Regions from separate parts of the Blautia stercoris genome, predicted to be linked through region 2. Evidence: riboswitches for the same ligand, from Rfam matches in the RefSeq annotation. Region 2 holds a riboswitch; the other holds the start of a gene.
What was found. A riboswitch is a leader RNA that binds a small molecule or an ion and turns the genes downstream of it on or off. The one in region 2 is predicted to bind thiamine pyrophosphate.
Positions count from the first base shown of each region.

Region 1: linked by a shared signal. The riboswitch ahead of thiW (energy coupling factor transporter S component ThiW) and the one ahead of thiC (phosphomethylpyrimidine synthase ThiC) in region 2 are both predicted to bind thiamine pyrophosphate.

Region 1 covers NZ_BAAHYF010000002.1:739,470-747,090, reverse strand. Annotated here, with positions in the region: gene ACYQ2D_RS13215 (MATE family efflux transporter) at 1-231, opposite strand, end outside; gene ACYQ2D_RS13210 (SulP family inorganic anion transporter) at 228-2,384, opposite strand; gene ACYQ2D_RS13205 (iron-containing alcohol dehydrogenase) at 2,400-3,578, opposite strand; TPP riboswitch at 3,695-3,798, shown strand; gene thiW (energy coupling factor transporter S component ThiW) at 3,887-4,450, shown strand; gene thiM (hydroxyethylthiazole kinase) at 4,404-5,222, shown strand; gene ACYQ2D_RS13190 (sugar O-acetyltransferase) at 5,260-5,862, opposite strand; gene ACYQ2D_RS13185 (glycoside hydrolase family 31 protein) at 5,935-7,621, opposite strand, start outside.
Region 2 covers NZ_BAAHYF010000001.1:1,670,847-1,678,467, forward strand. Annotated here, with positions in the region: gene ACYQ2D_RS08080 (TIGR03943 family putative permease subunit) at 1-777, opposite strand, end outside; gene ACYQ2D_RS08085 (GTP-binding protein) at 881-2,068, opposite strand; gene ACYQ2D_RS08090 (threonine aldolase family protein) at 2,329-3,366, shown strand; TPP riboswitch at 3,398-3,508, shown strand; gene thiC (phosphomethylpyrimidine synthase ThiC) at 3,609-4,916, shown strand; gene ACYQ2D_RS08100 (DUF488 family protein, N3 subclade) at 5,121-5,561, opposite strand; gene ACYQ2D_RS08105 (PD-(D/E)XK nuclease domain-containing protein) at 5,534-5,701, opposite strand; gene glgB (1,4-alpha-glucan branching protein GlgB) at 5,726-7,621, opposite strand, start outside.

The DNA.
Region 1 (7,621 bases), on a different contig from region 2:
TTTGCCAAAATACTGGCTACCTAAAATGACGGCACCTTCAGCAAATGCGGATAACATCTGCTGAAATATAAACTGGATTTGATTAACCGCTGTGACACCGGATAATGAGATTTCGCTGTAAGCGCCCAGCATAATATTATCTGTCAAGTTGACACTAAGCGTTAACACATTTTGGAGTACTAATAAAATATAAATTGAAAAAAAGTTTTTGTAAAAACCCCGCTTTTTCATGGTTCTTTCTTCTCCCGAATCTCCTCTTCCCATTTATGTAATTTTCTTGCCGCTTCCGGATTTTGCTTTTCCAGTCTCTTTTCAAGTCTTTCCCTGCTCTTCTTCAAGTGCTCCACAATCTCTGGATGATGAATCAATAACTGCTGCTCAATTTTACGTCTTCGTTTTTCAATCAATTGCAGAATTACTTTGCGATCTCCTCTTAAGTTTTCCGGAAGTTCATCTAAATGCAATTCCATTCTTCTTAATATTTCATCCTCATCAATTGCTCCAAGCGAATGCCAGTTTTTAAGTTTTTCTTCAATTCCAAGCTCTGCAAGGCGCTCCAAATCCGGCAGTTTATGCAGCTGTTCCATCACCTGATGCACTTTCTTTTCAATTTCTTCTACTGCATCATCACCAAAGGCCCAGGCAAATTCTTCTAAGGTATTTTCCTCTTCTGCCGGTATCATTGCCTCATGTACTGCATGCACCTTTTCCGGAATTTCAAGTGGACATGGAGAAGAAATTCCGGCATCATGCAAAGCTGCAAGAATGGTTCGGCGGACTTTTCCTTCTTCAATTAAATGTCCAATTCCAAGGCTTCTCATCTGTTCATTTACATTTTCGGAATGTTCTGTGATATAAAAATGAATTCCCTGTTTGTCAAAGTTTTTTGCCATCATTTCCAGACGATCTGCCGCTGTGATATCTATACTGTTGATTGCTCCTGCATCTACAATGACTACTTTTGTATCTTCTTTGATGCTGCTTTCAATATCGGACTGGAAAATCTTAATGTTTGCAAAAAACAGATTTTCGCTGAATCGATAAATAATTGTATTTTTAATCGGATAAGCATTGCGGTTTCGTTTTAAATCATAATAGGCTTCCTTGCCTGGAATCATACCATAAAAAGCACGAGGCGGATTGGTTGCTCGTAACACAACTGCTATAAAAGAAAGTAACAATCCGATTACAACACCATAAATGGTTCCCAAAAACAAAACACTGATGCACGCTGCTACAAATATATAAAATTCATTCCGACTTACTTTAAATAAGCGAATTGCCAGATGCAATTCCACCACATTCATAAGTGCTGAAATCACAATCGCAGTTAACACTGGCACCGGAAGATAACCGATAAAACCGGTTGCACAGACTAAAACAACTGCCATCACTGCACCTGCTGTAATCGAAACTGCCTGTGTTTTCCCTTCATACTGCTCATTCATTGAAGTTCTTGAAATACTTCCATTTACCGGGCAGCAACCCACACACGCAGCCGCAAGATTTCCCATTGAGCAGGCCAAAATTTCTTTATTCTCATCAATCTTATATCCATTTTTTAAAGCAAAATTATTTTCTGATAATAAGGTTTCTGACATGATAACCGCAGCTATCATCAGACTTCGCCCTGCCGCCTGCGTCCAGTCAATCCCTGCAAATTGAAACATATGAAATTTCGGAAGACCACTCTCTACTGCATCAAGCAAAACTACTCCTCGTTCATCCACATGAAATAGCAACGTTGCTATCACTCCAACCGCCATAATCACAATTGCCATCGGAAATTTCGGAATCAGTTTCCCAGCCAGCCGAAGAAAAACCAACGCTCCGACTCCAAGTGCAACTGACAACCAGTTAATTTCCTTACAGGTTTCAAAAATATGGTGAGCAAGTTCCGGTAATTCTCCTGAACCTGCCTTACCTCCTAATATCTTTGGTATCTGCATTAAAATAATCGTAAGTGCAATTCCGCTGATAAATCCCCCCATAACCGGTGTTGAAATAAAATCTACAATCCTGCCGGCTTTTAGAAAATAAAACAACAACAGCCATAGTCCGGTTAAAAGCGCAATCACAGGCACATACTGCATTGCCTCTTTACTTCCACTCTCAATCCCAAGTGAAACAAGTGCTGCTCCCACAATCGCTGCCGGTGCAGCATCTACACCAAAGATAAACTGTTTTGAAGTAGAAAACAGTGCAAAGAATAAAATCGGAAAGACCGAACCATAAAGTCCATAGACTGCCGGAAGTCCTGCAATCTGTGCATATCCCATCGAAATCGGAATCGACACCGCTGCCATAATAATTCCTGAAAAAATATCTTTTTTTAAGTATTCTTTTTTATAATTTTTTAATGTCGGAAATAATAAACCCTTCATACGTTTCATTCCTTATTATTTTGCCATTTCATAGATTGCCAGCATATCTGCCTCATATAATACTTTTGCAGAGCCCTTATGTCCGCCTGTATTTAAACTGCATTTATGTGCCAGTTCTTTTAATTCTTCTTCACTCGGAGTCAGCCCCAGCTCACGAAGATTGGTCGGCATCTTTATTTCACGGAAAAATGCCTCCATTGCTTCAATTCCATGCACTGCCATTTCCTCTGCATCTCCGGTATCTTCAAGTCCCATTACCCGCACTGCAAATTTGTGGAAACGTTCCGGAATTTCTTTATAGACATATCTGGCCCAGCTTCCCCAAAGTGCTGCAAGTCCTGCTCCATGTGCCACATCATACATACCGCCAAGTTCATGTTCCAGTGCATGTGTTGCAAAATCATTTCCACCATTTCCACATCCGGTTAAGCCGTTATGAGAAAGACTTCCTGCCCACATTACTTCAGCTCTGGCATTGTAATCTTTTGGATTTTCTTTTAAGATCTTTGTATTTTCAATCACTGTACGCATCAATGCTTCGGCAATGCTGTCTGTCAGCTCCATATTTTCCCCTTTGGTAAAATAACGCTCCATTGTATGCATTAAAATATCGGTGCATCCGCATGCAGTCTGATAATCCGGCAGCGTCATAGTCAGTTCCGGATTCATAATCGCAAACTTCGGACGGCAGTATTCACTGTGATATCCGGTTTTAATCCATCCATCTTCATTTGTGATAACAGAAGAATCACTCATCTCACTTCCTGTTGCTGAAATGGTTAAAATAACACCGATTGGCAGACAGCCTGCCGCACTTCTTTTATGAGAATAAAAATCCCATACATCACCACCATTTGCAACTCCATATCCGATTGCCTTTGCAGAGTCAATGACACTTCCTCCGCCGACTGCCAGGATAAAATCAACACCTTCTTTTTTGCAAAGTTCAATTCCTTCCTTTACAAGCGAAAGTCTTGGATTCGGAACCACTCCGCCCAGTTCTGTATATGCAAGGTTTTCTTTTTCCAATGCCTGTTTTACGCGGTCTAACAATCCCGTCCGTTTTACACTTCCACTTCCGTAATGAATCAAAACTTTTTTACAGTTTTGTGCCTTTACAAGTTCTCCTGTCTTTTCTTCTGTGTCTTTTCCAAATACTACCTGTGTGGGTGCATAATAATTAAAGTGAAACATCCTCTGATCCTCCTGTTATTTTCTTACTTTTTGAGTTGTTATAAGTATAATACCTGTGTTTTCAGAATACAAGTTGACTTTACATTTCTATTGTGATAATCTTTTTACGATTTAAGTAGAAACAATACGGGAGCTTGTGTGACAGGCTGAGAGGAAGATATTAGCTTCGACCGCACCTGATTTGGATAATACCAGCGTAGGAAATCATAAGAATTTATAATTTTAACCATATCTGCTCCGGATTTCCAAATCCAGGGCATTTTTACTTTATTCAAAAAATTTTTATAAATAAAGAAAGGATACGCTTTATGAAAACAGAACATTCTCACTTACTTCGCATGGTTATGCTTGCCATGTTAGTTGCCATCGGTGTTGTCATCTCTCCGATTCTAAGAATCGAAGGAATGTGTCCGACTGCACATTTTATTAACATTGTCTGCTCCGTGCTTCTTGGACCTTGGTATTCCCTTCTATGCGCAACTTTAATCGGAATCATCCGTATGATGATGATGGGAATTCCTCCGCTTGCCTTAACCGGAGCCGTATTTGGAGCATTTTTATCCGGTGTCTTTTATCGGGCTTCCGGTGGTAAAATCATCTGCGCTGTCTTAGGTGAAATCTTTGGAACCGGAATTATCGGTTCTCTGGTTTCTTACCCTGTTATGGCAATTCTTATGGGAAGAGGCGGTTTAACCGCATTTTACTATACCCCAATGTTTTTAGCTGCTACGACAATGGGCGGAACAGTTGCCTGGTTCTTCTTAAAAACCTTAAGTCAGGCAGGTGTTCTTGCCGAGTTTCAAAGAAATCTTGGAGCAAAAGTTTATGATAAAAAAGTTAGAAAATCTAAAAGAACAAAATCGACTCACTAAACCACTGATTCACTGCATTACCAATCCAATTTCCATCCATGACTGTGCAAATATCGTTCTTGCCTCCGGCGCACGCCCGATTATGGCAGAACACCCGCTTGAAGTTGCTGAAATTACAAGCACTGCACAGGTTCTTGCTTTAAATCTTGGAAATATTACTGATGCAAGAATGGAAGCCATGCCGATTGCGTTAAAGACTGCGGTACAAAAAGAAATTCCGGTGCTTCTTGACCTTGTCGGAACTGCATGCAGTACGCTTCGAAAAAATTTTGCAAAAGAATTACTGAAAATTCATGTCCCTTCGGTTTTAAAGGGAAATATGTCAGAACTGCTTGCCATGATAGAGGAAGAATCCCACGCTGTCGGAATCGACGCCGGAGAAAAAGATTCCATCACCGACGAAAATCGAAATAGACTGACCAAACTCTTTCAGAAAAAAGCCGATGAATGGAATACAGTTTTTCTCATCACCGGAAAAGAAGACATGATTGTATCAAAAGATGAGTGTTTCTTTGTCCAAAATGGTTCACCCGCTATGGCAAATATTACCGGAACCGGCTGTATGCTTGGGATGGTCTGTGCTTCCTATCTTGCCTCTGCCTCAAATGCTTTTAACGCCGCTCTGACTTCGACTGTTGAATTTGGAATTGCCGGAGAACTCGCCGCAAAAAAGACAATGGCTCCTGGGTCTTTTCAGGTTCAGCTATTGGATTCCTTCTATCAGTTGACCGAAGCAAAACGAGATTCACTTGCAAAAATAATCGTGTATTAAATATAAAGAGGAGACTTTTGGTCTCCTCGAATAATGATTACAGCTCTATTTTCCGATCTTTGAAATAATATTCCTTGTCATGCTCATTGATTTCTCCTATCACCTTACACGGTATTCCATAAGCAACCACATTTGCCGGAATATCTTTGGTTACTACACTTCCGGCACCAATTACTGTATTGTCTCCAATTGTTACTCCCGGCATTACACAGACACCGCTCCCAAGCCAGCAGTTTCTTCCGATATGAATTGGCATATTATACTGATAAGCCTGCTTGCGAAGTTCCGGTAAAATCGGATGTCCCGCTGTCGCAAGTGTAACATTTGGTCCAAACATGGTATAATCTCCAACATAGATATGGGTGTCATCTACTGCAGTAAAGTTAAAATTTGCATACACATTATTTCCAAAATGAACATGACGACCACCAAAGTTTGCATGAAATGGTGGTTCAATATAACAGTTTTCGCCAAGTTCTGCCAACATTTCTTTTAACATCTGCTGACGTTTTTCTCCCTCTGACGGGCGGGTCTGATTAAACTCATACAAGCGTTCCAGACATTTTTCCTGTTCTTTTAAGATTTCCTCGTCCCCCGGAAGATACAATTCTCCTGTATGCATCTTATCTTTCATTGCCATAAAAAATCCGTCCTTTCGTTTATCTGCTTTTATTATAAGAGAACGGCATACAAAAAACAATTTATTTCTCTTTTATTTTTCTGCTGTTAAAATCTCGCACAGTGCTCCAAACATCGCCGGCTCTAATTCCATTGAAGCTAATGTTGCAATCGCTCCTTTTTGCTGTTCTTTAATAAGATTATACAAATCTGATTTTAAATTATAAGAAATCTGTGCTTTTTCTAAAATCTCATAAGCTTCCTGGGCAAGGTCTGCCAAACTTTCTTCGATTGGATTTTCAAATACTACTTTTATCTCTGCATTTACCGGCACTTCTGTTATTTCTATACACATACCATTTTTCTCTACTGTTGCTTTATATGCCGTCTCTTTTCCATCTACCAGCACGCTTACTGTATTTTCCTTTATTTTTACAAAATCCAGTTTCCAGCATCGTTTTTCTGGAAGTACCTCTGTATTTCCCTGTGGAGTGTGAATGATAAAGCAGTCTTTCCCTTCTTCCTGTGCTTTTTCCAGCTTTGTTTCTACCCAGCTTTCTTCTACACTGTCTCCTTCATCCTCCCTTAAAGTAAAACTTCCAGTCTTTCCAGGGAAAATTTTTATTTCCAAAGATTTTGGATTATCCGTGTCATTATCAAATACTTCCATATTTTTCAGTGGAACAATTGCACCTTCTCTTGCCAGTACCGGAATTTCTTCGATTCCACGGAACAACTGAACCATACGTCCACCCTCATATTTTCTTCCATTAAAAAAGTCATACCAGACTCCGGACGGAAGCCATGTCTTTGCTTTTCCAAGCTGAGTTTTTGTATCTATTTTCTCTGTAATCGGAGAAACCATAAGTTCACTGCCAAAATAATAATTATTCGGTACCTGATAAGCTTCTTCTCTCTCCGGCTCTAAATAATACATTGGCATAACAAGCGGTTTGCCCTCTTTATTGGCACAGTAATTCATGGTATACAGATACGGAACAAGCGCATGTCGCAGTTTTAAGAACGCTTTCATAACAGATTCTACAATCTTATTATATTTCCATGGCTCTTTTCCATTAAACGGATTATCTGTACTATGCAGACGGTTAATCGGAGAAAATACACCAAGCTGTACCCATCTTGCGGTCAGTTCATCATCACGATAACCCATCATGTGACCTCCGATATCATGACTCCACCAGCCATAACCAATATTGCTCGCATTTGCTGTAAAATACGGCTGAAACTGAAGACTTTCCCAGGTAATCACCGTATCCCCTGAAAATCCAATCGGATAACGGTGGCTTCCAGGTCCTGCATATCTGGAAAATGTCAGCGGTCTTGTGCCTTTCCATTTATTATCCAGATAATGATAATGATTGAGCATCCACAACGGGTCAAGTCCCGGAACTTTTGTTACCGTTCCCTGCTGCCAGTCTACCCACCAGAAATCAACACCCTCTTCTTCCATCGGATGATGTAATTCTTCAAAATATACTTCCATAAATTTCGGGTCTGTCACATCAAACAATACCGGTTCTTTCTTTTCCGGATCCATTCCCATCTTTGTTGCAACTCTCTCATAAGCATCCTCATAAGCACGGATTCCATCTGCCGGATGTACATTTAATGTAATTTTCATGTGATGCTCATGCAGCCATCCCATAAATTCCTTCGGATTTGGGAAAAATTTCTTATTCCAGGTATAGCCTGTCCAGCCACTTCCATAAATCGGGTCTACATCATCTACCAGATGCCAGTCCATATCCACAACCGCCACA
Region 2 (7,621 bases):
TCCTAAAAATGTGGTGTCATCTGCACAGCAGGTCATTGCCATACGTCCCGGTACAAATTCATTTTTAGCAAATTCTCTGGATTTTAACACCATTCCGGTAAAAGAAACTTTCTTTCCGTTATAAGTATCCGCATGGTCTCTCGCATCCAGATACCAGATTCCATAATCCTCATTTGGAATTTCAATCGTCTCGGCCTTGACATCAAATGGCATTTCTCCGTCAAAGATATCCTCGATTTCACCCTCTTCATCTTCAAAAATCAGTTCTGCACCCGGATTTACAACTTTAATGCTTCTTCTGAAATTTGCAAGCGGAAGTTCGGTATCTGCACGGTTAAATAATACTAAATCTGCATTTCTTACCATTTCCATAAACAGGGATTTCATATTGTTAAGGTATACCTGAAAGGTACTTGCATCTACTGTCACAATATGCTGTTCGATTCCCCATCCAGACGGAAATGTCAGTTCTTCTAATTTGCTTACCTGCCACATTCCGTTGTATTCAATGATAACGCGACCCGGATTATAAAATGCATCATAAGCAACCAGACGCTCTGTGGTCAGTTCCTCAATGCTGTCGATTACTTCTACAGAAGTACGGCTTTTTTTCAGCACTTTTTTATCGTATTCTTCTTCACCCTCCTCACAGAGAATTAAAAGGGTCGGTTCATCAATCTGAAAATACTCCTGTGCGAGTGTAAAATTCAAAAATGATGTTTTTCCACTCTCAAGAAAACCTGTCATAAGGTAAATCGGTACTTTAAATTCGTCCATTTTTTATAACCTTTCTTAAATATCATGATGTGAGTGTCAAAACTTCAGTTCAACACTCACACCTTAAGCTTATTTGTATTGTTATTTTTCTCTCGTATCTTGATTATGCAAGACCGAATAATCTGGCCAGATTTGCTTCATTCATCTTAGAACCGATGACGCAGATTCTTCCGGTGTATTCCGGTGCACCTTCACGTACATCTGCTTCACCCGGAACCATATCAAAGTAAATCCACTGTCCATCTTCGCCCTCTACCATACCTTTTGCACGCAGTACCATTCCGTACTCGTCATTATGGTTAGAGAGTGCTTCCAGAATCTCATGAATTCCTTCTTTTGTATATTTCTTTGTTGTCTCTTTCCCCCAGCTTGTGAACACTTCATCTGCATGATGGTGATGATGATGGTCATGGTCGTGTCCGCATCCACATTCTTCATGGTCGTGATCATGATGATGCTCGTGATCATGGTCATGTCCGCATCCACATTCTTCATGGTCATGGTCGTGATGATGTTCATGATCATGGTCATGTCCGCATCCACACTCTTCATGGTCGTGGTCGTGATGATGTTCGTGGTCATGGTCATGTCCGCATCCACACTCTTCATGGTCGTGGTCGTGATGATGTTCATGAGCATGATGTCCACCACATACCGGGCAAACTTCTTCATCCATTAATTCTTTTTCCAAAGAGCGGTTATTTTCCATTGTATCCAAAATCTTTTCTCCGGAAAGTTTTTCAATCGGAGTTGTGATAACTGCTGCTGTCTGATTCAGTCCACGGATAATCTCAAGTGCCGCTGCAATTTTTTCTTCGGAAGCTTTATCCGTTCTGCTTAAGATAACAGTTCCGGCATATTCAATCTGGTTGCTGAAAAATTCACCGAAGTTTTTCATATACATTTTGCATTTTGTTGCATCCACTACAGTTGTAAAGCTGTTTAATTTGATTTCAACTTCGTTTTCGATTTTCTGAACAGCCTTGATAACATCAGAAAGTTTTCCGACTCCTGATGGTTCGATTACGATACGCTGTGGTTCATACTTTGCGATTACTTCTTTTAAAGCAGTTCCAAAGTCACCAACTAAAGAGCAGCAGATACATCCGGAGTTCATTTCACGAATTTCTACTCCTGCTTCCTTTAAGAAACCGCCGTCGATACCGATTTCACCAAATTCATTTTCAATTAAAACGACCTGCTCGCCTTTATATGCCTCTTTTAATAACTTTTTGATTAATGTTGTTTTACCTGCTCCAAGAAATCCTGAAAAAATATCAATTTTTGTCATCTTCAATTACTTCCTTTCCAAAACAAATGTTTAAAGACTCCAAGAGTACATTTTGTATAGCACGGTAAAAGGGGACGAAAGTTCCACTTTCAGTACTTCCGCCCCTGTTTATCATCTATTTTAGGATTTTACCACAACTAACTCGAAATTGTCCAGTCCATCGTCAATTAATTTTCTCTTCTAAATCTTTTCACTTTCTTTTTACGAAAATTGTGTTAGAATGAGATGAAAGATGTTGTTGAAAAAAGGGGATTTTTATTATGTACAGTTTTCAGAATGATTACAGCGAAGGAGCACATCCAAATATTCTTCGCGCACTTGAAACCATCAACTACCACCAGAATAATTCTTACGGATTAGACGAGCATTGCGATAATGCCCGCGATAAAATCCAGGAAGCACTGGAAAATTATGGAGTTGATATTCATTTTATTACCGGAGGAACGCTGACAAATCTTACGTTTCTTTCGCATGCTCTGCGCCCTTATGAGGCAGTCATCAGTGCGGATACCGGTCATATTAATACACACGAAACCGGAGCGATCGAAGCAAGCGGACATAAAGTGCTCTCTATTCCTTGTACCGATGGAAAACTGACTGCTGACCTGATTCGTCCGGTCTTAAAACAGCACGAAAATGAGCATTGGGTAGAACCTCGTCTGGTCTATATTTCTCTCCCAACCGAACTCGGAACCGTCTACACAAAAGAAGAACTTGAGAAACTTTATCAGTTCTGCAAACGCCATAATCTGTATCTTTATATCGATGGTGCACGTCTTGCCATGGCACTTGCTGTAGAAGAAACACAGCTGACCTTAAAAGATCTGCCGGATTTATGCGATGCCTTTTATATTGGCGGTACAAAAAACGGAGCAATGTTTGGTGAAGCACTCATTTTAGTAAACGATGATTTAAAAGACCATTTCCGTTTTAATATGAAACAGCGTGGTGCGATTCTCGCCAAGGGTTGGATGATTGGCGTACAGTTTGAAGAACTTTTCCAGGATAATTTATATCTCGAACTTGGAAAACGCAGTGTGGCACTTGCACAGCGTTTAAAAGAAGGCTTTATCGACTGCAAGATTCCATTTTTATGCGATTCACCTACCAATCAGCTTTTCCCGATTTTCCCGAATGAATTCGCCAAAAAAATCAATGAGAATTATGTCACAACTTTCCAGTGCAAACCGGATGAAAACCATACCTGTCTTCGTTTCTGCACCTCTTGGGCGACAAATGAACAGGCTGTTGAAGATTTTATCAAAGATTTAAAACAGTGGTCTTATATCTATGCTTGACAAATATCAGAATAGACGATATGATATAAAAAACAAAGAAAAGGGGAGCTGACGCGTCGGCTGAGAAGAAATACGAACGGATTTCGACCCTATGAACCTGATACGGATAATGCCGGCGTAGGAAGCATATTTTATGTGAATGATTAAGGTGTACCTGTCGGGGGTGCACCTTTTTTTATTAGCTAAACGTCTTCAAACAAAAGCTTATCAATCTAAATGCGAAAGGAGAATCAACCGTAATCATGGAATACACAACACAGATGGATGCCGCAAGAAAAGGCATTATCACAAAAGAAATGGAAATCGCAGCAAAAAAAGAAAACATGGATGTCAAAGAATTAATGGAATATATGGCAAAAGGCCAGGTTATCATTCCTTGTAACAAACTCCATACTTCAATCGAACCAAACGCAATCGGTTCTATGCTCAAAACTAAGATCAATGTAAACCTTGGAATTTCCAGAGACTGGAAAGACATGGATATGGAAATCGAAAAAGTAAACAATGCAGTCAAAATGGGGGCTGAATCTATCATGGATTTAAGCTCTTACGGAGATACCCGCACCTTCCGTAAACGTCTTACCAAAGAATGTCCGGCTATGATCGGTACTGTTCCGATTTATGACGCAGTTGTTTATTATCACAAACCATTAAAAGAAATCACTTCCAAAGAATGGATTGATATCGTGCGTATGCATGCGGAAGATGGAGTTGACTTTATGACCATTCACTGTGGTATCAATAAAGCCACCGCAGGACGTTTCAAAGCAAACCGTCGTCTTACCAATATCGTTTCTCGTGGTGGTTCTATCATTTTTGCATGGATGGAAATGACCGGTGAAGAAAACCCATTCTATGAACATTATGATGAAATTCTTGACATTTGTCGTGAATACGACATCACTATGAGTCTTGGAGATGCCTGCCGTCCAGGATGTTTAAAAGATGCTTCTGATATCTCCCAGATTGAAGAACTTGTTACTTTAGGCGAACTGACTGCACGGGCATGGGAAAAAGACGTACAGGTTATGGTAGAAGGTCCTGGCCATATGCCAATGAACCAGATTGCCGCAAATATGGAAATCCAGAAAACCATCTGCAAGGGTGCACCTTTCTATGTGCTCGGACCTTTAGTAACAGATATTGCTCCAGGCTATGACCATATCACAGCTGCAATCGGTGGTGCAATCGCTGCCGCATCCGGAGCTTCCTTCCTTTGCTATGTAACTCCTGCAGAGCATCTGCGTCTGCCAAGCCTTGATGACGTAAAAGAAGGCATCATCGCTTCCAGAATTGCAGCACATGCCGCTGATATTGCAAAAGGCGTAAAAGGTGCCATCGAATGGGATCACCAGATGAGCCTTGCAAGAAAGAAATTAGATTGGGAGGAAATGTTTGATATCTGTATTGACCCGGAAAAAGCAAGACGCTACCGCGCCGAAGCCAAACCGGAAAAAGAAGATACCTGCAGTATGTGTGGAAACTTCTGTGCTGTAAAAAATATGAACCGTATCTTAGATGGGGAAATTGTAAATATTTACGATGAATGATACTACAACTGATAAAATGACAACAATGGAGTTTTTGGCTCAAACCAAAAACTCCATTGTTGTCATGTGGATATTCGCAATCCGCTTCGCTACTTGCTCATAACCAAATAGCTGCTACGCAGCTTATCAGAAGGGGCTTGCCCCCTCCTGATACAAGCAAGTCCCCACCCCTGCTTATTGCTTTTCGCAATTGAAGCAGGGGACTTACTTGATTTGGTTAAAATATTTGATATACTCTGCTTTCGTTTCTATTTTTGCTCCCATTCCAAGCAATATTCCCGCTATAATGCTTCTATGACAAAGCGCTTCTTCCTCACAGTAACATCCCAGTATGATATTTTTTTCTCTGCTTTTTTCACACAACCATCCAAGCTTCTCTAGCGCGCTTTGATTCTTTACAAGGTCGTCTAAAAAATGAGGTACATAAACGGTTTGAAAATATTCTTCATCAAAGATTCCAAGGTGGAACGCCTTTCTGTATGCTTTAAATACTTCCTTTGAAGGACTCAGTTCCTGCACCAGCTTTTCTGTTGTGGGAGTTGAGTCTGGGGAACGGACAATCCACCAGACTTCATCATATTTTGTTTCATCAATTTTTGGGATACATCCGGTATAAATTATGACAACTCGCCTCTTCTTACACAACACTTCTTCGTCTGAAATGCAATTCCATATTTCAGAATCTGTTCGATTCCTTCTTTCTCCAACATTTGTGTATATCTCTTTTCGTCTATCTGTTTTAATGCTTCTTTACAATCTTTTTCTACGGAGTTTTCAGACCCCAAAAGTCCAAAAACTCCGTCCTCTAATTAATATGTAAATACAGCAACTCCATAAGCCGGTAATGGATATGCGAAAGAAAATTCTCTTCCATCACATTCTTTTTTCTGTGCCATATAAACGGTTTTCTCTACCGGCACATTCCCGCCAAATTTCGGGTCTTTACTGTTTAATACCAGACGGTACTGTTTCTTTTTCGGAACACCGACACGATAATCATCTCTCGCTACCGGTGTACAGTTAATGACAAACAACAGATTATTTCTTCCTGTCGGTGATTTTCTGATAAAGCTGTAAATGCTTCTGCTGGCATCATCCGCATTAATCCACTCAAATGCCCCCTCTGTGTGGTCTGTTGCATAAAGTGCCGGATATTTTTTATACATTTTCAAAAGCTCTTTTACATAGTCTCTTAACTCACGATGGCTGGACTCTGCTGTTAAATACCAGTCGAGTTCTCTTGCTTCGCTCCACTCCTGATACTGTCCAAATTCCTGACCCATAAAGAGCAGTTTTTTACCCGGATGTCCAAGCATATAAGAATAACCGACTTTTAAGTTTTCGATTTTATCCTGTCCAAGTCCCGGCATTTTATTAATCATGGAGCATTTTAAATGAACCACTTCATCATGTGATAATACCAGCACATAATTCTCACTGTATGCGTAAGTCAGAGAGAACGTCATCTTATGATGATTGTATTGACGGAAATACGGATCTAACTTCATATATTCAAGGAAATCATGCATCCATCCCATATTCCATTTTAAGCTGAATCCTAAACCGCCGTCTTCCGGATGTGCGGTTACTTTCGGCCATGCTGTAGACTCTTCGGCAATCATGACCGTTCCTTTATTTCTTCCAAGCACGACTGTATTTAAATGTTTGAAAAATTCAATCGCTTCTAAGTTTTTATTTTCTCCGTATTTATTCGGAACCCACTGTCCATTTTCTCTTCCGTAATCCAGATACAGCATGGAAGCCACCGCATCTACACGAAGTCCGTCAATGTGATACTGTTCCATCCAGAACAGCGCATTTGCAATCAAAAAGTTCTTTACTTCATTTTTTTCATAATCAAATACTTTTGTACCCCAGTCCGGATGTTCACCCTTTCTCGGGTCTGCATATTCATAAGTCGGTGTGCCGTCAAAATCAGCCAGTCCATGAGCATCTTTCGGAAAATGCGCCGGTACCCAGTCTAAGATAACACCGATTTTATTTTTATGCATGTAATTGACAAAATACTGGAAATCATCCGGTGTGCCATATCTGGAAGTCGGTGCATAATATCCGGTTACCTGATAGCCCCAGGAGCCATCAAATGGATGTTCTGCAATTCCCATTAATTCTACATGGGTATAGCCCATATCTTTTACATATTCTGCCAGAGAATGTGCAAGTTCTCTGTAATTATAGAATCCATCTTCATCATGTTCATTCTGAGGATGTTTTCTCCATGAACCCGGATGTACTTCATAAATGGACATCGCATTTTTATTTACATCATAGTTCTGACGATTTTTCATCCATACAGAATCATTCCATTTAAAGTTTGTGATATCATAAACGCGGGAAGCATTTCCCGGACGTTTTTCTGCATAATTTGCATAAGGGTCAGCCTTATAAAGCAGTTCTCCTGATGGTGATGTGATACAGAATTTATATAAGTCTCCAGATTTGACTCCTGGTATGAAAAGCTGATAAATTCCCATGTCATTATCACATTTCATAATGTTTTCATTTGGGTCCCATCCATTAAAATCTCCAACTACCGCTACTTCCTGTGCACGAGGAGCCCATACTGCGAAATAAACGCCGTCTTTTCCTTTCTGTTTTGTCGGATGTGCTCCCATGAGTTTATAAATCTCATAATGTGTTCCCTGACCGAACAGATAACGGTCCATTTCCGTAATCTTTAAAGT